3 regions of the Vibrio sp. nBUS_14 genome follow, and region 3 is predicted to be linked to each of the others. Evidence: predicted binding sites of a transcription regulator. Region 3 holds the regulator's gene; each other region holds the start of a gene.
The links. Region 3 encodes PurR, which represses purine synthesis genes. Its sites were predicted from a motif close to TNANGNAAACGTTTNCNTNA; they were not measured.

Region 1: the regulator PurR is predicted to act here: its motif matches at 3,582-3,601, upstream of purM (phosphoribosylformylglycinamidine cyclo-ligase).
Region 2: the regulator PurR is predicted to act here: its motif matches at 2,010-2,029, upstream of ACMAZD_RS13875 (NCS2 family permease).

Annotation. Positions count from the first base shown of each region.
Region 1 is NZ_CP179206.1:2,841,866-2,850,030, reverse strand. It holds gene lpcA (D-sedoheptulose 7-phosphate isomerase) at 79-654, shown strand; gene ACMAZD_RS13390 (class II glutamine amidotransferase) at 720-1,565, shown strand; gene purN (phosphoribosylglycinamide formyltransferase) at 1,675-2,331, opposite strand; gene purM (phosphoribosylformylglycinamidine cyclo-ligase) at 2,478-3,518, opposite strand; gene upp (uracil phosphoribosyltransferase) at 3,688-4,314, shown strand; gene ACMAZD_RS13370 (uracil-xanthine permease family protein) at 4,473-5,711, opposite strand; gene ACMAZD_RS13365 (DUF2066 domain-containing protein) at 5,990-7,237, shown strand; gene ACMAZD_RS13360 (DUF2069 domain-containing protein) at 7,385-7,822, opposite strand; gene wrbA (NAD(P)H:quinone oxidoreductase) at 7,819-8,165, opposite strand, start outside.
Region 2 is NZ_CP179206.1:2,944,934-2,953,098, reverse strand. It holds gene ACMAZD_RS13880 (aminoacyl-histidine dipeptidase) at 1-987, opposite strand, end outside; gene ACMAZD_RS13875 (NCS2 family permease) at 2,048-3,337, shown strand; gene tet(34) (oxytetracycline resistance phosphoribosyltransferase domain-containing protein Tet(34)) at 3,422-3,886, shown strand; gene frsA (esterase FrsA) at 3,977-5,230, shown strand; gene crl (sigma factor-binding protein Crl) at 5,375-5,764, shown strand; gene proB (glutamate 5-kinase) at 5,841-7,025, shown strand; gene ACMAZD_RS13850 (glutamate-5-semialdehyde dehydrogenase) at 7,092-8,165, shown strand, end outside.
Region 3 is NZ_CP179206.1:2,415,145-2,423,309, forward strand. It holds gene mukF (chromosome partition protein MukF) at 1-656, opposite strand, end outside; gene cmoM (tRNA uridine 5-oxyacetic acid(34) methyltransferase CmoM) at 782-1,567, opposite strand; gene elyC (envelope biogenesis factor ElyC) at 1,683-2,534, shown strand; gene torR (two-component system response regulator TorR) at 2,732-3,445, opposite strand; gene torD (molecular chaperone TorD) at 3,734-4,381, shown strand; gene purR (HTH-type transcriptional repressor PurR) at 4,700-5,704, shown strand; cyclic di-GMP riboswitch class I at 5,879-5,964, shown strand; gene ACMAZD_RS11330 (TfoX/Sxy family DNA transformation protein) at 6,092-6,682, shown strand; gene ACMAZD_RS11335 (TVP38/TMEM64 family protein) at 6,815-7,495, shown strand; gene ACMAZD_RS11340 (DUF2007 domain-containing protein) at 7,559-7,876, shown strand; gene ACMAZD_RS11345 (alpha/beta fold hydrolase) at 7,981-8,165, opposite strand, start outside.

The DNA.
Region 1 (8,165 bases), 430 kb from region 3:
AGTAATAAAGAGGGGAAAACCCTCAGTTCTCATTTCACGTACTTTAAGTTGCGTAAAAAAATATAAGAGATAAGCCTTATGTACCAAGACCTAATCAAAAGTGAATTGAACGAAGCTGCTGACGTTCTTAACAAGTTTTTGAGTGATGACCACAATATCGCTCAGATCGAAGCTGCGGCAAAATTGATTGCTGACTCATTTAAACAAGAAGGTAAAGTGCTTTCTTGTGGTAACGGTGGTTCACACTGTGATGCGATGCACTTTGCGGAAGAGCTAACTGGCCGTTACCGTGAAAATCGCCCAGGCTATGCTGGTATTGCGATTTCAGATCCTAGCCACTTATCTTGTGTAAGTAACGATTTCGGTTACGACCATGTCTTTTCTCGTTATGTAGAAGCCGTGGGGCGTAGAGGCGACGTGTTGTTTGGTTTGTCGACTTCCGGTAACTCTGCCAACATTTTGAAAGCGATTGAAGCCGCTCAAGCTAAAGGCATGAAAACCATCGTGCTAACCGGTAAAGATGGCGGTAAAATGGCAGGTTGTGCTGATATCGAAATCCGAGTTCCGCATTTTGGTTACGCTGACCGCATCCAAGAGATTCACATTAAGATCATTCACATTGTGATTCAGCTTGTCGAAAAAGAAATGGAATAATAGTTTTACAGACATTTGGAGCCCAGCTTAGGCTCCATTGGTTTTAAAAGGGAGTAGATTAAACCATGTGTGAATTGCTCGGTATGAGCGCGAATGTGCCAACTGATATTTGTTTTAGTTTCACCGGCCTGATGCAGCGTGGAGGTAATACCGGTCCACATCGTGATGGTTGGGGTATTACCTTTTATGAAGGGAAGGGCTTTCGAACGTTCAAAGATCCTAACCCTAGCTGTGAATCAAAGATTGCTGATTTAGTTCAAAACTACCCCATTAAAAGCCAAGCTGTTGTCAGTCATATCCGTCAAGCCAATCGTGGTGGCGTTAATCTAGAAAACACTCACCCATTTACTCGTGAGCTTTGGGGACGATACTGGACCTTCGCTCATAATGGCCAGTTAACGGATTACGATGATCTAGTGAGTGGTCGTTTCAGACCTGTCGGTGAGACGGACAGTGAGCTTTCTTTCTGTTGGTTAGTGAAACAATTAGAAGAGCGTTTTCCTGAACCACCACAAGACATGGAAGGTATGTTTCGCTTTGTTGCGGAGTGTTGTGACCAGCTACGTGAGAAAGGTGTCTTTAACATGCTACTCAGTGATGGTGAGTACGTCATGACCTACTGTACGAATCACTTATACTGGATAACAAGACGTGCGCCTTTTGGTAATGCGAGCCTGATTGATGAAGATGTTGAGATAAACTTCCAAGAAGAGACTACGCCAAATGATGTGGTTACGGTCGTCGCAACGCAGCCTCTTACATGCAATGAAGAGTGGTTTCGAATGAAGCCAGGCGAATACGCCCTGTTTCATTTTGGTGAGCTGATTGGCAATAACCATAAGGCGTTGGAAGATGTTGCTTACGCACCTAAAAAAGTTGCAAGCCAAGCGCCAACTGAGCCTTTGAGCTAAGCTAAGTATTCCGAATAGTATTATTTTTAACCTTATAAACGAAAGGCCGCTTACTGAACTAATGAATCAGTAAGCGGCCTTTTTCTGATTTGGTTTAGTTTCTGACGAATTACTCTTCTGCGTAACCGTGTTTGCCTAATGTCTTACCGTCTAAGATAGCTTGTCCGTTTGCCATTGATAAACGATCTTCCGCGAACCACTTGCAGACCATAGGGTAAATGCAGTGTTCTTGGGTGAGTACTCGGCTTGCTAGCATGTCGGCATCATCCTGTTCAAATACAGGCACCTTAGCTTGTAAGATTACAGGGCCACCGTCGAGCTCTTCGGTAACAAAGTGGACGCTGGTGCCATGCTCTTTGTCCTGAGCATCAATAGCACGTTGGTGGGTGTACAGCCCAGGATACTTGGGTAATAGAGAAGGGTGGATATTGATCATTTTACCCGCGTAGTGACGAACAAACTCTGAGCTCAGAATACGCATGTAGCCAGCGAGTACAATCAGGTCGGGTTGGTAAGCATCGATCTGAACCATCAATTCATGATCAAACTCTTCACGCGAGTTAAATTCTTTTGGATTCACCGAGTGGGCGTCAACACCCGCTGATTTAGCTCGCTCTAGACCAAAAGCATCCGCTTTATTTGAGAAAACGGCCTTAACAGAGGCGTCAATCGTGTGGTTATCACAGGCATCCAAAATGGCTTGCAAGTTGCTGCCGCTTCCTGAGACTAAAACGACGATGTTTTTCTTAGAGTGACTGTTATTCATAGAATGGCTGTTCTTCATAGACTGGATAATGCAATTGATTAATTAAAGTATTTACAATTAACCTACATAAATTAAGGTTTTCTGCGGGCTAAATAGCAAAATGAGGACCAATAGGTCCTCATTTATTAACTAAGTAAACGTATCACTTACTTAATTTCAACTTGCTCTTCGCCAGCTTCAGCGTTTGCGATCTCACCGATAACCCAAGCGATTTCGCCTTCAGATTTCAGTAGTTCAACAGCAGCGTCTGCTTGATCTTTAGGTAGAGCAACAATTAGGCCTACGCCACAGTTGAAAGTGCGGTACATTTCAAATGTCTCCACGTTTCCTTTCTCTTGTAGCCAGCTGAAAATAGCAGGCCATTCCCAGCTCTTGTCATCAATCACTGCTTTAGTGCCTTCAGGAAGTACGCGTGGGATGTTTTCCCAGAAACCACCACCTGTGATGTGCGAAATAGCATGAATGTCATGCTCTGCAATCATCTTAAGTGCCGATTTGATGTAAATCTTAGTCGGTTCTAGTAGGTGCTCACCGATAGTGCGACCTTCTAGTTCTTCATTCTTATCAGCACCAGAAACTTCTAGAACTTTACGAATCAAAGAGTAACCGTTTGAGTGTGGACCACTTGAGCCAACCGCGATAAGTGCGTCGCCTGCTGCTACTTTAGTGCCATCAATGATGTCAGCTTTTTCTACAACACCAACACAGAAGCCAGCAACGTCGTAGTCGTCGCCTTCGTACATGCCTGGCATTTCAGCCGTTTCACCACCGATTAGTGCACAACCTGCTTGAACACAACCTTCAGCAATACCTGAAACAACGTCTGCTGCTGTATCTACATCTAGTTTACCTGTTGCGTAGTAGTCTAGGAAGAATAGCGGTTCACCACCTTGAACGATTAGATCGTTCACACACATTGCCACTAGGTCGATACCAATGGTGTCGTGTTTTTTCATATCCAAAGCAAGGCGAAGTTTAGTACCAACACCATCAGTACCTGAAACAAGCACTGGCTCTTTGTATTTCGTTGGAAGTTCACATAGGGCGCCAAAGCCACCAATACCGCCCATGACTTCAGGGCGACGAGTGCGTTTAACGGCACCTTTAATACGGTCTACTAGTGCATTACCTGCGTCGATATCAACACCAGCGTCTTTGTAGCTTAGAGAAGAAGTATTACCACTCACGGGATAGTCCTCGAACTTAAGTTGGATGTGAAAACGGCGCTATTCTAACAGGGCTTGATTACCAAGAGCAAACGTTTGCGCGGTTTTTTTTATTAGAATAAAGATTCTGAAATAACCTTAGATTTCGTGTATAATCTACAGGTTTGTTTAAATATTGCCGGAGTTGGAAATGAAAGTTGTTGAAGTGAAACACCCGCTAGTAAAACATAAAATTGGCCTGATGCGTGAAGGTGAGATTAGCACTAAGCGTTTTCGTGAGCTAGCAACAGAAGTGGGTAGCCTTCTAACATACGAAGCGACATCAGACTTTGAAACTGAGCGTGTAACTATTAATGGTTGGAACGGTCCAGTTGAGGTTGACCAAATTAAAGGTAAAAAAGTAACTGTAGTGCCAATCCTACGTGCTGGTTTAGGCATGATGGACGGCGTTCTTGAGCATATCCCAAGTGCACGTATCAGCGTTGTTGGTATCTACCGTGACGAAGAAACACTTGAGCCAGTACCATACTTCAACAAGCTTGCATCTAACATCGACGAGCGTATTGCTTTAGTGGTAGATCCAATGCTTGCGACAGGTGGTTCTATGATCGCCACGATCGACCTGATGAAAGAGAAAGGTTGTAAGCACTTTAAGATTCTTGTGCTTGTAGCGGCTCCTGAAGGTATCGCAGCTCTAGAAAAAGCGCACCCAGACGTTGAGCTTTACACGGCTGCAATCGATGAGAAGCTAAACGACAAGGGCTACATTGTTCCTGGTCTTGGCGATGCTGGTGATAAGATCTTCGGTACTAAGTAATTCGGTTTTAGCGTAAGTTACTCTAAAACGTTTCTTAACTTGCTGAATTAGAAGTATTAATAAAAAGGGAGAGCATTCGATGCTCTCCCTTTTTGATCTTTCGAGCTTGTGATGCTCTTTATTGAGGACCGCAAGCCTCTATCAGTTTGTCGACCTAGTTAGTCTATTTGCGCTTTATCTACAACGGTGTTGTCGCCTAGCTCTTCTGGAAGGACCAGGTTCAGTAGAATCGCTACGATACCGCATAAGCTTACGCCTTGAAGGCTAAAGTCACCGATGCCAAATGCCATACCACCAATACCGAATACTAAAGTAATACCGACAATAACAAGGTTACGTGATTTGTGTAGGTCAACTTTGTTCTGAATTAGGGTGTTCAGGCCTACTGTTGCGATTGAACCAAACAGTAGAATCATGATGCCGCCCATTACAGGAACTGGAATCGTTTGAAGTAGAGCACCTAACTTACCAACCAATGCTAGGACAATCGCTGTTACTGCTGCCCAAGTCATGATCACTGGGTTAAATGCTTTCGTCAGCATTACCGCACCGGTTACTTCGCTGTAGGTTGTATTTGGTGGCGCGCCCAGCATAGAAGCTGCGATCGTCGCCACACCGTCACCTGTGATCGTGCGGTGTAGACCTGGCTTCTTAAGGTAGTCTTTGCCGGTTACGTTAGAGATAGCAAGCATGTCGCCAACGTGTTCAACGGCCGGTGCAATCGCAACGAACACCATAAAGAAGATAGCGTTGATGTTGAATTCTGGCGCTGTGAAGTTAGGTAGAGCTAACCAAGCAGCTTGAGCAACTGGCGTGAAATCAACGACACCGTAAATCAAGCTTGTGATGTAACCCGCGACAATGCCACCAAAGATTGGTAGTAGCTTAAGGAAGCCTTTCGAGAACACACTGATGACAATCGTCACTAGTAATGAAATAGATGAAATCCACAATGCTGCGTCTGCATCGATAAGCTGAACAGCACCATCGCCTGTTTTACCTAGCGCCATGTTTACCGCAACAGGAGCAAGACCTAAACCGATTACCATGATCACTGGGCCAACCACGACGGGTGGAAGCAGCTTATGGATGAATGCTACGCCTCTCACTTTGATCAACGCCCCCATTAGGACGTACACAAAACCGGCTGCCATTAGGCCGCCCATGGTTGCACCTACACCCCAAGTTTGAATACCAAACATGATAGGGGCGATGAATGCAAAAGAAGATGCTAAGAAGATTGGTACTGTACGGCGTGTAATAAGTTGGAATAAAAGGGTACCGATACCTGCGCCAAAGAGTGCAACGTTGGGATCAAGTCCTGTTAGTAGCGGCACCAGTACAAGCGCACCAAACGCTACAAACAGCATTTGTGCACCTTGCAGAGCATTTTTCATGTTATGTCCTTAAAAATGGTCGTTATATGAAAAGCGAAAAATAAAATTCGCGGGATTCTATCACTTAGCAATCGATTGCCACACCAAATAGATCAAATTTATTTATCTTCGTGATGTTTTATATCCATCGTTGCCCGAAAAACTCAGTTTATAAGTGAGCGATTTATCATGGCCAGGTGATATTTTAAGGTTATTAAACACAGTGGGCGCTATCGACCTTGCCCCTCAATCCATAGTTGCTTATCATCTAGGCACAAGATTTGATTATTAGGATCAGTATGCGCTACATAGCATTGTTGTTGATAGGACTATTAGCCTCTCCGAGTTATGCCTTAACTCAAGTAGATATTTTTAGCGCTGAAGTTGCGATTAACGCTGAAAACAAACAGCCAGAACAAGTGGCTAGAAATACAGGTATGGAGCAGGTATTAATACGTGCGACTGGCCAAACCGATGTCGCTTCGAATGAGACGATTCAAAAGGCGATGCGTAAAAGCTCGCAGTATATGTCTCAAATGAGTTTTGGCGAAAGCAATGACCAATCAACATTGCGTATGCGTTTTAACGGCGCTCAAATCCGTTCTCTATTGACGCAAGCACAGTTGCCGTACTGGCCTGACACGCGTTCAAACATCCTTGTTTGGCTGGTGGAAGAACAGAATTACGACAAGAATATTGTGTGGGAACACTCCAATTCACAATTGGCTGCGGGTTTACAAGCTAACGCAAAAGAGCGCGGCTTACCCCTGACGTTGCCAGTCGGTGACTTTGACGATATTACGGGTATCGCGACCTCTGATCTATGGGGCAGCTTTGTCTCGCCAATCAGCAAAGCGAGTCAGCGTTACCCGGTTGATGCTGTGTTGGTGATTAAGGCTCAATCTTCTGGATTACGCTGGGCTCTGTATGATCAAAAACCAAACCAACTGACGAGCGCACCAAAATCGCCAGTCAGCGGTTCAGTATCGGGTAACAGCGCGACGACTTCCAAGAAGCTTGTCGACCAAATCAGTAACTACTACGCGAGTAAGAGTGCGGTAACGGTTGCGAGTGAATCTTCGGAATCAATTTTAACGCAATTTATTAGCCTGAATAACGCGCAAGACTTCTTCCAACTGGAGAGCGCTCTTAAGCGTTTAAACTCAGTGGGAAGCCTCGATATCCTTAAGATTCAGAACAATGAAGTGACCTTCCGAATTCACTTATTGTCGACTCAACAAGAGTTTGAGCAAGAAGTTGAAAGTATTCGCCAAGTCGCCAAGGTTGAAGAGTCTTACATTGAACCTGAAGTGAGCCCTGAATTTGAAACGCAAGGCAACTCCATGTCTGTAGGCGATGATTCAACAGCTGCCGTTGATACTGAAGCAACAGCAACTGACGCTCAAGTGATCAAAGGTAATGAAGTTGTTGGTGATTATTCGCTAGTTGGTTCAGATGCTAACCTAGAAGTGACGAGTAGCGAGGTGCTGGAAGAAGCTACTCCGCATGCGAAACCAAGTTTGGTGTATGAGTGGAACCGCAGTTAGGCAATTGCTGACATTCATCGTCAATACGAAAATTAAAGTAGACAAAGAGAAATAAAAAGAAAGCCCTGCTAGAGAAATCGCGCAGGGCTTTTTTTTGTTCGCTAGTTGCTTGGGCTAACTAGCTGATCGGATGGGTTGAAGCTAATCTTATTGCTCAAACTTTGCTTTCTCTTTCTTTTCTACTTCAGAAAGGCGCTTAAGCTTAATACCTAACTCTTTAGCTCTAAAACGGGTAAATAAGATATTGCCTGCGAAGCCTAGGCTAGTCAGGATTAGCTCTACAGCCGCTAACAAACGCTCTCCACCGTCTACATACATAATAGTTAACGCGTGTAGGAAGTAGAGCATTAAGACGAAATTCGCCCAAGCGTGCGTATAAGGCTTACCTGCTAGAATGCCCGGTAATGGTAGTAACAGCGGAACAGCCCAAGCAATCGCAAGTGTGACATTGCTTAGATGCGGGTGCGGCGAAAGCGTCATCTGCCAAGCCACTACCCAAAATAAAAGCAGCAAGTTACTTGCTAACGCTAGGTAGCGGAAGAGCTTGGTTTTGGGAGACATAGCCGTTTCTGGCATATACATCATTGAGAGATTCCCTTCTGGTTGATAGCGATGCGCGCTAACCGTTTGCCTAGGTTTTGCGCCAACTCAATTTCTTCTTTGCTTAATGAAGCGCTCTCTCCAGTACTGCTGGCACCGTAAGGTGTGCCACCGGTTTGAGTGGTATGCAATGCAGGCTCTGAGTAGGGGATGCCTACCACTAACATGCCATGGTGAAGAAGAGGTAACATCATGCTTTGTTGTGTCGTCTCTTGACCACCATGCAGTGATGAAGAAGAAGTAAAGACACAAGCTGGCTTATCGATAAGATCGCCATTGATCCACAATGAAGTAGTGCTATCCCAAAAGTGCTTCATCGGCCCTGCCA
Region 2 (8,165 bases), 530 kb from region 3:
GTTAAGTGCTGCGATAAGGCGAGCCTGTTCTACTTGAGCAAGAGTACCCATTTCAACGGTTACTTCTTCGTTGAATGTTACGATGCTGTCTTCGATTTTACCCAGCTCAGTAGATAGAAGCTCAGTATAGTCATTGTATAGCGAAGCCAGTTTCTCTTGGTTTGCAGTCGGTACTGCCACCGTTACGAAGCCTTCACGAGGGATAGCGTTACGAAGGCTACCACCTTTGAATTCTACGATACGAAGGTCTAGCTCTTTTGCATGACCCGCTAGGAAACGAGCAAGCAATTTGTTTGCGTTTGCACGACCCGTGTGAATATCACAACCAGAGTGACCGCCTTTAAGGCCTTTTAGCGTTAGCTTACGGGTAACAAAATCAGCAGGGACTGCATCACGAGTGATGTCGAAAGTCATTGCACCGTCGATACCGCCAGCACAACCCATGTACACCTCGCCCTCTTGCTCTGAATCGGTATTAAGAAGGATATCACCTTCTAACCAACCCGCTTCAAGACCGAAAGCACCTGTCATGCCTGCTTCTTCGTCTACTGTTAGTAGAACTTCGATAGGGCCATGCTTGATTTCGTTTGAAGCAAGAACCGCCAAACAAGAAGCCATGCCCATGCCGTTATCAGCGCCAAGCGTTGTACCTTTTGCTGTAACCCACTCACCATCAATGTATGGCTGGATAGGATCTTTAGCGAAGTCGTGAACCGTGTCTTCGTTCTTTTGTGGAACCATATCGATGTGCGCTTGTAGCACAACACCTTTTTTGTTTTCCATGCCTGGCGTTGCAGGTTTAGTAATGAATACGTTACCCGTTGGGTCGCGACGCACACTTAAACCTTGCTCTGTTGCCCAAGCAATAATGTATTGAGCTAGCTCTTCCTCATGCTTAGAAGGATGTGGGATTGAGCAAATCTTATCGAAGAACTGCCAAATAGGGGCAGGGGATAATTTACTGATCTCAGAATGGAATTCAGACACGGATGACTCCTTTTTTATTTGGTAACCATATATTTAGGATTATTATGAGTAAAAACCTAGAACAAAAATCTAAAGTATGGGTCTGTTTTGATGGCAACAGCATACCACTTGAGGCTTTTGACGAGTAGCGCTTCTAAACGTCAAATGTTTTAATTTTTGAAAGCGGTCTTGTTCATTTGATCACAAGTAAGTGCGTTGATGCCTATAAATGGCGCGAGCAAACGTTTGTTTAAGTCTTTTTTGTAATTTAATTACAAAAATAAGTTTCTTAAATAACCATTAATAGCCAAAAGTGTGACATATGGCAAAAAATACTTGTAATCTTTTTTCTTTAGAGTATATTAATAACCAACTTCTGAAGTGAAGAGTAAATGCTCAAAGGATGAGTCCGTTTTATCGCCTCCAAGGAACCGAGAAATCAAATTCGTTTTTTATTGATTTATTAAGGTGATAGTTATGAAAGGTTTACCATCTGCAATGTTCTGGTTTAATAGCTCTGTTTACACTAGCAACTTTGCATACCCTACAAGCTTCGGTTACTAATACCGTAAGTATGTAACTCGAACAGTTTTGTTCACCCCTATATATTGGAATTCTTTTACAGCCCTTTTGGTTGACAGATTCTACCGCCACTCAGTTTTGAGTGGCGTTTTTTTTGCCTGCTACTTTTACCTACCTGTTAAATTCATCATTTCTTGTTATTCACAGTGGTTGTTTTTTAAACGCTAAAATATCAATTTGCGTCTTATTACTGATCCTGTTGAAAAATACACAACTCTTGTGGGTTTAAATTGAGAATATGATGGCTACATTCTCAATGTAAGTAACCAATGGTTGAAAAAACAACCAAGTGATCTTATCGTGTTTCTATTGATTAAATTATTGTTTTTAATGGCTTTTAATCTTTAATTTTTGTCTTTTTAATCGCTTTGTTTCATACGGCATTCTGATAAATATCGATTAGAGCCTTAATTCTATCTGGAATTTGTTATTTGATAACTTTATAATCCAAGGCCAATCGTTTACGCAACCGTTTACTTTACCCTTATAGGATTCGATAATGTTCGAAAAGCTATTCAAACTCAGTGAAAATGGCACCAATGTGCGCACTGAAATCATCGCAGGTCTAACAACCTTCCTAACAATGGCTTACATCATTTTTGTAAACCCAATGATTCTAGCTGATGCTGGTATGGACCATGGCGCTGTATTTGTAGCAACCTGTTTAGCGGCAGCTATTGGCTGTTTCATTATGGGCTTTGTCGCTAACTACCCAATCGCACAAGCACCAGGTATGGGGCTGAATGCCTTCTTTACCTACGCTGTTGTTATGGGCATGGGTTACACGTGGCAAGTTGCTTTGGCAGCGGTTTTCGTATCTGGCGTAATCTTCATTTTCTTAAGCATTTTCAAGATACGTGAATGGATCATCAACTCGATTCCTATGTCTCTACGTGTGGGTATCTCTGCGGGTATCGGCCTTTTCCTTGCGTTCATCGCACTTGGTAATGCAGGCATCGTTGTTTCTAACCCTGCGACTAAGGTTTCACTTGGCGATATCACTGCGATTGCGCCAATGTTAGGTGCACTTGGTTTCTTCCTGACTATTGCTCTTGTTCACCGTGGTGTGAAAGGTGCGGTAATGATTGCGATTCTAGCAATCACGGCAATCGGCATTGCAATTGGTGACGTTCAATACGGCGGCATCATGTCTAATCCACCAAGCCTAGCGCCAACGTTCATGCAGCTTGATTTCTCTGCTGTATTTGAAATTGGTATGATTTCAGTGGTATTCGCATTCTTGTTCGTCGATTTGTTCGATACAGCGGGTACTCTGGTTGGTGTTGCTACGAAAGCAAACCTAATCAAAGAAGACGGTAAACTACCTCGTTTAAACAAGGCGCTACTTGCTGACTCAACAGCAACGTCTATAGGTGCATTGCTAGGTACATCAAACACGACATCTTACGTTGAGAGTGTTGCGGGTGTTGCTGAAGGCGGTCGTACAGGTCTAACTGCGGTTGTGGTTGGTATCTTATTCCTACTGGCTCTTTTCTTCTCGCCACTTGCAGGTATGATTCCGGCTTACGCGACATCAGGTGCACTTTTCTATGTAGCAATTCTGATGATGTCAGGCCTAGTTGGCATTGATTGGCGTGATCTTACGGAAGCTGCACCAGTCGTGGTAACATGCCTCCTTATGCCACTGACGTACTCTATCGCTGAGGGTATCTCACTAGGTTTCATCGCTTACGCTGCAATTAAGCTGCTGAGTGGTAAAGGTCGCGACGTTTCACCTGCTGTGTGGGTAATGTCGGTTATCTTTATTCTTAAATACATTTTCGCTTAATCGTCTAGATTTCTGCTTAATCGCTGAAGAGGTTATGTAAGGCATAGCCTCTAATAACATGACAAAATTATTAGGTTTTATACTATGAGCAACAAATTCGTTATCACTTGGGACAACATGCAGACTTACTGCCGTCAACTAGCTGAAAAGCAAATGCCAGCAGAACAGTGGAAAGGTATCTGGGCAGTAAGCCGTGGTGGTTTGGTTCCTGGTGCAATCTTGGCTCGTGAACTAGGTATTCGTCACGTAGATACGATTTGCATTTCTAGCTACGACCACGATCACCAACGTGATATGACAGTCGTTAAAGCACCTGAAGGTGACGGCGAAGGTTTCCTAATCGTTGAAGATCTTGTTGATAGTGGTGACACTGCACGCAAGCTTCGCGAAATGTATCCTAAAGCGAAACTGATCGCTGTGTGTGCAAAACCATCTGGCGCAGATTTGTTAGACGAATACATTGTTGATATCGCTCAAGACACATGGATTGAGCAACCTTGGGATACTAGCCTAAGCTTCGTTGAGCCGGTAAATCGCAAGTCAAAATAAGCGTAAACTTAGTTTTTTGAGAAATGACCCTTTATAGGGTCATTTTTTTTTATATGATTAGTAACAACCATTTCTTATTAAGTATCCCCAATGTCTGAATCAGAAGAAACGAGCTTGAACCTTTCGGAAACCTTGTTTGTAAAGCACAAGCAGGCCAAAGAGACCTCAATGCTCACGCGTTACATGCCAAGTTCAGAAGAACTGTTGGATAAAAAGCGTGAAGAGCAGAACTCATCTTGGTATCGAAACCTAAGACGTCTTCAGTGGGCATGGCAAGGCGTAAACCCGATAGAGCAAGAAGCGGTACTGGCACGCATCGCCTCATCCGATAATTCTCGTACCACCGATGAGTGGCTAGATACCGTGATGGGCTACCGCAGTGGTAACTGGGCATACGAGTGGACCAAACTGGGTATGCAGCACCAAAATCGTTCTAATGAGAAGAGTGGGGAAGAGATGGCTGAAGAGCTTTTCTCAGCCTCTTTGTGCTTCAGCATTGCGGGCTATCCACATCTAAAGAACGATAACCTTGCAGCTCAAGCACAGGTATTAGCGAACGCGGCGTATTCTGAAGCGATCAAACACACCAAATTGATCGTCAAACAAATCGAAGTGCCGTACCAAAACAAAAAGATTAAGGCGAACTTACATCTAACCAAAACAGACAAACCACAACCTGTCGTGATCGTGAGTGCCGGTTTAGATAGCTTGCAAACTGACATGTGGCGTTTGTTTAGAGATTACCTAGCACCGAAAAACATTGCGATGCTAACGATTGATATGCCGTCGATAGGGCACAGTTCACACTGGCCACTAACCGAAGACTCTTCTTGTCTGCATCAAGCCGTGTTGAATGAACTGCCTAACATTCCCTGGGTGGACCATCATAAAGTCGGTCTGTTTGGTTTCCGATTCGGTGGTAACGCGATGGTGAGGTTATCCTTCCTTGAGCAGCACAAACTTAAAGCTTGTATCTCTCTTGGCGCACCGATCCACGATATCTTTGTTCATGCGGATAAACTCAAGCAGATGCCTAAGATGCATTTGGATGTGTTGGCTTCTCGCCTTGGTAAAGGGGCGGTGGATATTAATAGCCTTTCTGGACAACTGATGGCTTGGTCATTGAAGGTGCAAGGCTTGCTGGCTAACAGTAAAACCAGCGTTCCTATTTTGGCTTTGGCTTTGGAAGGTGACCCTGTTTCACCGCATCTGGATAATCAACTGGTTGCCATTTACAGTGATTACGGCAAAGCAAAGAAAATCAAAACTAAATCAATTACACAGGGGTATGAGCAATCCCTCGAATTAGCGATAAAGTGGCTTGAGGATGAATTATTTAGATGACATTTTTCCTAAATTAGTTAAGCATGAAAAGTGTACAAAGTAAGTACCTGATACTCAGAGTAAATTTATAAAATCCAACTGCGTACTTTCTACGTATTGCAGTCTGAGTAAAGTCATTCTTAACATTGAAAATGGAGATTCAATATGTCAGAAGTGACACAGCAACCGACACATTATCGCTTGTTAAACGTTTTAAAGGCCATCGGTCCGTATTTGAGGGAGCCGCAATCAGAAGAAGGCCACTATATTTTTGATTGTTTGTCTGTGTGTGTGAACGATAAAAAGTCACCAGAAGAGCGCGAGTTCTGGGGATGGTGGCTAGAGTTGGATAAGTCGGAAGAAGGATTTTCGGCGAAGTACAACACGGGTAAATACAACATCGATGGTAACTGGGATCCTTTGCCATTACCCAAAAAGGCTGTCGCTGAGGTCTCTCGAACTCAAGAAGCCTTTCACCAAAAGCTGGTTGACGAACTTCAAAAGAAATTTGAAATCGGCGTTCAGTTAGACGAAGAGTCTGTCGAATTCGTCTGATTTTAAAGGTTACTCTTCTTTATAAAGCAAAAAGGTGCGATTTCGCACCTTTTCTACTTGTGAATTCTCTTGTTGATTGCTAAAACATCACCTCTTATTTGTTTTATTCATAAAAGATTTCATGACAATAAATCATCAAAGCGGGACAACAACACAGAGTAAAACTGTCGTTGTTAAACTGGGTACCAGTGTCTTAACTGGTGGAACATTGGCATTAAACCGCGCTCATATGGTTGAGCTGGTTCGTCAATGTGCTGAATTAAAAAAACAAGGCCACTCTGTGGTTATGGTTTCGTCTGGTGCAATTGCAGCCGGACGTGAGCACCTTGGTTATCCCGCACTTCCCAACTCGATGGCGAGCAAACAATTGCTTGCGGCAGTTGGGCAAAGTCAGTTGATTCAAGTTTGGGAGTCTTTGTTTGCTATCTATGGCCTTAAAATTGGCCAGATGCTACTGACTCGTGCTGATCTCGATGACCGAGAGCGTTTTCTGAATGCACGTGACACGATCAACGCACTCGTTGAACACGATATTATTCCTGTAGTAAACGAAAACGATGCAGTAGCCACCAACGAAATTAAAGTGGGCGACAACGATAACTTGTCGGCACTGGTTGGTATTTTATGCGGCGCTGATAAGCTTTTGCTATTAACTGACCAAAAAGGCCTGTTTACCGCTGACCCTCGCAAAGATCCAAACGCTGAACTCATCAAAGAAGTAAAAACCATTGATGACACACTGCGTAAGATCGCAGGCGGCAGTGGTACTACGTTAGGTACCGGCGGCATGGCGACAAAACTGCAGGCGGCTGATATTGCTCGTCGTGCGGGTATTGAAGTGATCATTGCAGCAGGCAGTGCTGAAAATGTGGTGTTTGACTCATTGAGTGATAATCCACAAGGCACGCGTTTCTTGCCGTTAGAAGAAGCGCTTGAAAACCGTAAGCGCTGGATTTTAGCAGGCCCAGCTTCTGCTGGTGACATCGTGGTCGACGATGGTGCGGTAAACGCCGTTAACACCAAAGGCAGTAGCTTGTTGGCGAAAGGGGTGATTCGAGTTCAAGGCGAGTTTTCTCGTGGTGAAGTCACCCAAGTTACCAACAGTAAAGGCAAAGTCATTGCACGTGGTATCGCCAGTTATTCAAGCCAAGACCTAGCAAAAATCGCAGGCAAGCACAGTAAAGATATTGGCGACATTCTTGGCTACGATTACGGGTCAGAAGTCATTCACCGTGACGACCTGGTTGTGATTCAAGAATAGCTCGTGATGGTAAGGCGAATCGCCTTTTTGCATCCAAAAATAGACAGAATTTAGGGAGAGTTAAACGTGGATTTAACTAACATGGGTATCGCAGCAAAAGACGCTGCTTTCCACCTAGCGACCGCTTCAACGGCGCAAAAGAACAAGGCATTGGTGATCATCGCTGATGAATTAGAAGCCAACGCAGCAACGATTTTAGAAGCGAACGCGAAAGATATCGAACTTGGTCGTGAAGCGGGTCTGACCGACGCACTGCTTGATCGTCTATTGCTCAACGAAGAACGTCTAACGGGTATCGCTAACGATGTACGTAACGTAATCAGCCTGAATGATCCAGTCGGCAGCGAGATTGACAGCAAGGTATTGGAAAACGGTATGTCGCTGTCTCGTCGTCGCGTGCCACTTGGCGTGGTTGGCGTTATCTATGAAGCGCGTCCGAACGTAACGATTGATATCGCGGCACTGTGTTTGAAGACAGGTAATGCAAGCATTCTTCGTGGTGGTAAAGAGACATTCTTCTCAAACATGGAGCTGGTTAAAGTAATCCAGTCCGCATTAGAGAAGGCGGAACTTCCTGCTGCCTCTGTTCAGTACATCGAGAAACCCGACCGTGAACTAGTTTCTCAACTGCTTAAACTGGATGACTACGTGGATATGATCATTCCTCGTGGCGGCGCTGGTCTGCATAAAATGTGTAAAGAGAACAGCACTATTCCAGTGATCATCGGTGGTTTCGGTATCAGCCACATCTTTGTTGATGAGAGCGCTGACCTTGAGAAATCTGTTGATGTTGTTGAAAACTCAAAAGTTCAACGCCCATCTGCGTGTAACTCGCTAGATACATTATTAGTGCACGAAGCGGTTGCTGAAGCCTTCTTAGCAAAGCTAACACAGCGTTTAGCGGGCAAGGTTACCTTGGTTGCTGACACTAGCGCAAAATCGCTGCTAGCAGGGTTTGAAGACCAACGTGATGCGGTTGAAGGTGACTTCGACACTGAATGGCTAAGCTATAGATTAGGCGTGAAAGTCGTCGCAGATGTGGCAGAAGCGATTGACCACATGCGCGTCCACAACGCGAGCCACTCAGACGCGATCATGACGAATAGTCTAGAGAGCTCAGAGTGTTTTATTAACTCTGTC
Region 3 (8,165 bases):
GTGGCTGAGGTTTCCGATAGCAAAGACTCACAGTTATTGATCGCTTCTCGCCAATCTTTATTAAGAAGATCGGCGATTTGCTGTTTGACGGTTTGTTGCTGCTCGTCCATCACACGCTGGTTTAAATCGATCTGATCGAAGATCTCACCCACTGAATATTTCAAAACGCCATAAACGTTCTTTTGCCAGTGACCAGGTGTTCCACCTCTTTGCGCAGCTTCAATCGCTTTAGCCATCTCATCTGCAACCATCGAAAGTTGAATCGACAGTTTTAACTTAGAGAATTGACGGTGACGTAAGTAATAATCTGAAATTCCGATCGCAAGTGGAGAAAGACGGTAAATACTCGCACCGTCGGTAACCTCACTAGTAAAACGACTGATCAGTTTTTGTTTAACCAACTCGTTGATAGCGTTGTTTGCACGGAATGCAGACGCTTCACCGGTATCTTCAAACAGACGAGTGACAATGGTAAATGCATCGTGTAATTCACCTTCACCTAGCTCTTCATCGAACCTTTCATTGCTTAGCACAGCGATAGCAATCAAAAATGCTAAACGTTCTGGCGGCAAGTTTAATGAAAAGTCATGCTGCTTGACCCAGCCTACCAACTCATCAATTGGCTGCTCTTCGGCAGTTTGAGTCATTTCACTCATTGTGGTTCCTGTTACTGTTTTTCGAAATATCGAACATGTTAGATATTACGTCTATTTCTTTATGACGCGGGCTTCTTACGATTGCATAGCGCATGTTGTGGCTTCTTTTACCACATTCACCGCTGTTATTGCGCAGGTTTTTGAGCCCAAACGTGAATATAACGGCCTAGCGACAGATATGGCTCTTGGCGACACAGCTGTTTTTCTAGTCCCAATACATCTTCAAATTGGTAATCGCCCATGTACTCCATATTACCTATGTAGTCACTAAAGGAGCGAATGCCTGATTTACCACAGATTTCTAGACCAGCGTCTTCTATCCATTGATAAACTTCTTCTGGCTTCAAGCCCTTTTGTGGTTGCAGCTTAAACCGTTTTCGATGTGGCATCCCATTCAATACATGAGGAATGTTGCCACAAATCACATTTTTCAGGACTAATCCGTGGTGGTTGTAAAACATTATCGAGGCAACGCCACCGGGTTTTACTTGTTCTAGTAATAAATCAAGTGCCTCTCTAGGATCTGCGAGCCATTCCATTACGGCATGAAACATCACAAAGTCAACTTGGCCTTCAAGGTGCTCTGCTACTTTTTGTACCGGAGAATGAATGAACCGATACTGCTCTAACAAACCCGCTTCGCTGATACTTTCTTCTGCAAGCTTAAGCATCTCAGAAGAGAGATCACACAGAGAAACGTTATGCCCTAACGCAGCTATTTTTTGCGACATCTGTGCAAGACCGCCTCCGGCATCAAGAACATGCAGAGGTGAGGCTGATTGTTCAAATTTGCTCAAAGCTTGTTCTAAATCTTCCCATACGATGATCTGACGGATCTCTCCTTTGTCAGAGCCGTAAATATTTTTTGCAAATTTGTGGGCAATATCGTCGAAATTACGGTCTTCAGTCACGGCTACTTGAGTTATTATGTCCTATCGTGCCTGCTATTCTGTCACAGGAATTTCAGGAATAAAGAGGCGATGTCTCTTTTTACTACTAAGTGATGTTTTTTCGGACTATTCGGATATGTTTGAGCTGAAAAAAGTAGTGTCTTCGCTATTGATGCCACTGCCAGCAATGTTAATTCTCGCTTTTCTGGGTTTAGCCCTAGTGATGTTTACTACTAAAAGGAAGACTGGTTGCCTAATTACCCTTTCAGCCCTCTGTAGTATTTTCCTAATCGCTTTCCAACCAGTTTCTAGTCAACTTTTAATGCCAATGGAAAGGCAACACACCGCATTTTTGCCCGTAGACGACACCATCGACTACGTTATGGTTCTTGGAAGTGGTCACGTCGTCGATGATCAAATTCCACCAACATCAGAACTTAGTCGCACAGGGCTCATGCGTTTAAGTGAAGGCATTCGTATTCTTCGCCTTTACCCTGGTGCAAAACTCATTTTGTCTGGCTACGGTGCAGGCACTGAAGTGAGCAACGCAAGAATGATGGCCAAAGTAGCGTTAGCCTTGGGCGTAGCAAAACCCGATATCATTCTGCTTGAAACCGCTAAAGACACGTGGGAAGAGGCGCGCCAAGCGGCCGCATTCGTTAAAAATAAAAATATGGTGTTAGTAACATCGGCGAGCCACATGACTCGCGCATTGAATGAATTCCATGCGGCAGGTATGAAGCCATTACCCGCACCAACCAACTACCTTGCACAAGAAGGCATTGTTGAACCTTGGAATAAGTACATGCCTAAAGCGCTCTATCTTGAACAGACAGAACGTTACTGGTACGAAACAATGGGGTTAGTTTGGCAAAGTCTCCGTGATTGGCTAGACACAAGCAATGACAATATCGAAGAACCTTCGGTTATCCCTGAGCCTTCTATTTTAGAAGAGGACGATGGTGTAGCTTCTGCTGCGCAGTCTTAATGAGAGTTCTTGATTTCAAGTATCTACTTTAGTGTCACTGCTTTTATATAACGACTTTCGAGCCACTCATGAATCGTCAAGAAAGCGATAAGCGATAAGCGATAAGCGATAAAACGCAAATAAAAAGCCGAGACATCAATGATGTCTCGGCTTTTTTACGTTCAAATTTTGTTGCTGACTAGAACTCCCGAAGAGAATCAGTCACCAGCAAACATGTAACCTTCACCGTGAACCGTCACAAAGATTTGTGGGTTCTTAGGGTCAAACTCCATCTTCGCACGCATGCGACGGATTAACACGTCGATGGTTCGGTCATTTGGAGCATCCACTCGGTGGCTGATCATGTTCAAAATACGTTCACGACTTAGCACTTGGTTAGGGTAAGAAGAAAGCGCAACGAGCAGCTCATATTCTGCTTTAGTCAGCTTAACTGGCTCACCGTTTTTACTTAAAGCACGACGAGGGATATCAAACGTCCACTCACCAAAACGAACCACAGATTCGTCTTCTGCTTCAACTGCCGCACCCACCGCTGTTTTACGAGCAGCAGCAATACGCCAAAGTAAGTTTTTAACTCGAACTAATAACTCGCGCAGTTCGATGGGTTTAGTAACATAATCGTCTGCGCCCATTTCTAGGCCTACAATTTTGTCGATGCTATCCGTGCGTCCAGTAACTAAAATAATCCCAATGTCCGATTGACTGCGTAATTCGCGAGTTAGCATCAATCCATCTTCGCCTGGTAAGTTGATGTCTAGCATAATGAGGTCAACGTTGTTTTCTTCCAACACGTTTCTCATTTGAGCGCCGCTTTCCGCTTCACTCACTGTGTAACCTTCGTTTTGGAAATATCCAACCAGCTTACTGCGGGTTACCACATCATCTTCTACGACTAATACGTGATAGCTCATCTACACCACTTTTCTTATTTAATAGTTTCAGTAACCATTCTATTCATAACTAGTAACAATTCTAGTGGTACAGCAGATAAAAGCGAGAAACATGAATCTTTTTTGATACAAGACAATCTAAAACCTTGCTATTTACCGTCCATCGCAATTCAATATAGGCATTACGACTAACGAGTCACTTTGCGTTTAGCAAATAACCTTGTTATTGAGCCTTGGTGTGCTTATGCCCAAATGATTTCACGATGCTTGGGTATATAAACATCACAAGACTAAATCAGGATCTATGAAATGAAAGATACGAAAGCATTCAACGAACAAAGAGCTGAAATATACTGGTGGCTATCAAGCTTGTTCGCTAAAGAGCTCACACAAGAAGAACTCGATCACTACCATTCTGTTGAGATTCGTTCTTTTCTGACTGGTTTAGGCGAAAACGAAACACTTAAGCCTGCGATTGACACTCTGGTAGACGCATTGAACCGTCTACAAACACGTGAAGATGCCCAACTAGAACTGTCTGCTGACTTCTGCGATCTATTCTTAAAGACAGATAAACATGGTGCTCTACCTTACGCTTCAATGTATATCGGCAAAACGGGTCTGTTAAACGACAAGCCAGCTAAAGACATGGAAGATATCATGGCTAAGCACAACTTGGTGGTAAACCAAGATCTGAAAGAGCCAGCAGACCACATTGCTATCGAACTTGATTTCCTTGGTAATCTCATCATCCGTTCAAATGAAACTGAGCTTGAAGAAGAATTAGAAAAATCGTTCGCTGTTCAACAACAGTTTATTGAACAACAACTTCTTACTTGGGTACCAAAGTTCAACGCTAGATGTCGTGAGATCGATTCATTCGGTTTCTATGCATCGATTGCCTCTCTTCTCGTTGCCTTCTGTAATCTGGACACTCAGTATTTAGCGGGTGAATAAGATTCGCTGATGATTAAGTAAACAAATTCAATAGAATGTGACAATTCACCCAGATTTCTGGGTGAATTTTATTGCGAGTAATTTCTAGTCAGTCTAAAATTGTGACCGCAAACGATAAAATATGAAACATTCACGAAATGCTATGCTTATTTAAGTTCAGAGCATTTCGGTGTTAAGACAAGCCGCTCAATAGCGGTTTTTTGTTTTTTAGCACTTTAATACCCCAAAGAGCCCTACAAATTTAAGCTCTTAGTTAGGTAGCTTAACGGCTGCTTTATTCCGTACTTGGGAAAGTAGCTTCTATAATAGGATAAAACCATGGCCACTATAAAAGATGTCGCTCGCTTAGCAGGCGTATCAACTACCACCGTTTCTCACGTAATCAACAAAACACGTTTTGTTGCAGAAGCGACTCAAGAGAAAGTAAACAAAGCCGTAGACGAATTAAACTACGCGCCAAGTGCTGTTGCTCGTAGCTTGAAATGCAATTCAACACGTACTATCGGCATGCTAGTGACTCAATCAACAAACCTTTTCTTCTCGGAAGTGATCGATGGTGTTGAAAGCTACTGCTACCGTCAAGGTTACACTTTGATTCTGTGTAACACAGGTGGTATCTATGAGAAGCAACGTGACTACATTCGAATGCTTGCAGAAAAACGTGTAGATGGCATCTTGGTTATGTGTTCTGACTTAACAGAAGAACTTCGTGGCATGTTAGATCGCCATGCTGATATCCCAAAAGTTGTCATGGATTGGGGCCCTGAAACCTCTCAGGCTGATAAGATCATCGATAACTCTGAAGAAGGCGGCTATCTAGCAACCAAATACCTGCTAGAACGTGGTCACACAAAGATTGCTTGTTTAAGTGGCCACTTAGACAAAGCAGCATGTGTAGAACGCATCGCGGGTTACAAACGCGCACTCAATGAAGCGAAGGTCGAAACCGACGAAAAGCTCATCATTGAAGGTAACTTCGAGTGTGATACCGCTGTACTTGCGGCTGATAAAATTGCTCAGATGGAAGATCGCCCTACCGCTGTGTTCTGTTTTAACGACACAATGGCACTTGGCCTAATGAGTCGCCTGCAACAGCAAGACATTCGCATTCCTGAAGATATTTCGGTTATCGGTTACGACAACATTGAACTTGCAGAATACTTCTCTCCACCATTGACAACGGTTCACCAACCTAAGCGTCGTGTTGGTAAAAATGCATTCGAAATTTTGTTGGAACGCATTAAAGATAAAGATCATGAAAAACGTGTCTTTGAAATGCACCCTGAAATTGTTGAGCGAAGCACAGTTAAAACGTTAAATTAATTGATAAATCGAGTTTAATTTCATTAAGCGCACCTTTGGGTGCGCTTTTTTTATAAGCAGACAAAATAAACCTAGTTGCACATCATCAAGATCATTAATTGGAGCAACATCACATTTTTAAATATCAGGTGTGAGCCTAATTCAACAAAAACTTTATTCTATTCAATCAGTCAGTCACGCACAGGGCAAACCACTTGAAAGAGTGAGACGCAAAGCTTCCGGCCTAAACCACTCGTTGGTATGGTAGCGGGGTTACCGATGGCAAAATGCAGTAGTTACTAACAATCTGGTAATTTACGGCTTATTGACAATTTAATTGCAACATTTTGCTAATCTTTCGGACCTGCTTATTTGGTGGCGTAGTTCAAATACACCGAGATAAATAACATGGATAAACCGATACTAAAGGACTCAATGAAATTATTTGAGCCCCTAGGAAAAATAAAATCACGCTCAATGTTTGGTGGATTCGGGCTTTTTGCTGATGACACTATGTTTGCTCTGGTTGTAAATGACCAGCTGCACATAAGAGCGGACAAAGACACAACAAGGCAATTCGAGCAACAAGGGTTTCAACCATACGTCTACAAAAAACGTGGTTTCCCTGTCGTCACTAAGTATTTCGCATTACCGGAAGGTTTATGGCAAGACCAAGAGAAAATCTTGCAGCTTGCTACGACGTCTCTGGGTTTTGCTAAAGAAGAGAAAGCTGAGCAGTCTTCTGCTAAGCCAACTCGACTAAAGGACCTCCCTAACCTTCGATTGGCTACCGAGCGTATGTTGAAAAAGGCGGGAATCGATTCCGTAGAATGCTTATATGAATCTGGCTCTGTAAACGCATTTAACGCCATCAAGGAATCGCATGCATCCTCTGTCAACATTGAGCTGCTTTGGGCGCTAGAAGGTGCGATCAATGGTACTCATTGGTCTGTTATACCGCAGCAACGTCGTGAAGAGCTTATCAGTCGCATCAATTAATATTGTCAGTTCAAACTATCTACATAACTAAGCCGCATTCTTGCGGCTTTTTTATATCTGTTGAAAGTTAATCTATGCTTTGCCTGTCTATCTATACTAATGGTATGCATTAAAAAATTAGAGGAAGTATCAATGAGTAAGAAAATGATATTGGGTATCGTGTTGGTCGTAATCATCGTCCTATTAGGCGTCAATTTCGGCCAATACCTAACACTTGAAAATGCGAAGACTCAACAAGCAGTTTTGAACGACTACATCGCGAGCAACTTTATTGTTGCTACTGCGATTTATTTTGCCGCCTATGTCATGATCACGGCTTTCTCAATCCCTGGCGCTGCAGTTGTTACTCTCTTAGGCGCTGCGCTGTTTGGTTTCTGGAACAGTTTACTGCTGGTGTCTTTCGCGAGTGCTATTGGTGCAACCCTCGCCTTCTTGAGTAGCCGTTACCTTTTACGTGACTGGATTCAAACCAAGTTTGGCGACAAGTTAGCAACGATTAACAAGGGTGTTGAAAAAGACGGGGCATTTTACTTATTCTCTCTACGTCTGATTCCTGTTTTCCCGTTTTTTCTTATCAACCTGTTAATGGGGTTAACCCCAATGTCGATGACTCGTTACTACATCACGAGTCAAATAGGCATGTTGCCAGGAACTGCGGTTTTCTTGAATGCTGGTACTCAACTCGCAGAAATTGATTCACTTTCGGGTATCGTATCTCCTTCAGTATTGTTGTCATTTTCCTTATTGGGTGTATTCCCAATTATTGCTAAATGGTTGATGAGTAAGTTTCGCTCAGCACCTGTCGCTGACTAACGTGTATAGCGGAATAACGTATATAACTGACTAAAACCCAAAACCGAATAAGGTTCTATTTCAATGAAAATCTTCAGTGCATCGAATCCTACAGAAGCCCATATCATCTGTGGATTGTTAGAAAGTGAGAATATTGCTTGTGAAGTCCGTGGTGAGGGTTTGTTCAGTTTGAAAGGGGAAATTCCATTCACTGAGGAAACTGACCCTTACGTATGGTTATATGAGCCAGAATTGGCCAATAAAGCCCGCACGATCGTTAATGACTACCAAAAACAGCAAGATTCGATCATCTATGAAGAGTGGCGTTGTGGAGAGTGCCATGAGATCAACGAAGCGCAATTTGGTTCTTGTTGGCAATGCGGCGCTGTATCACCAGAGTAAGAACATAACGAACGATACTCCTTCACAATAAAAACGGGAAGCTAATATTAGCTTCCCGTTTTTATTTAATTCGATTTATTTGTTCTGATAACGAACCCAGAAAGTCACTGGATTTGTTTTTGAATAAACGCGATTGAACGTTGGTTGAACTCTTCAGGGTTTTCAACATTACACACATGTCCGCAATTTGCTATTTCCACTAACTCACTCGACTCATGTGCTTCAACCATCTCTTTTACGGGCTTGATGAACATGTAGTCATGTTCTCCCATCAAGTAAAGAGTCGGGA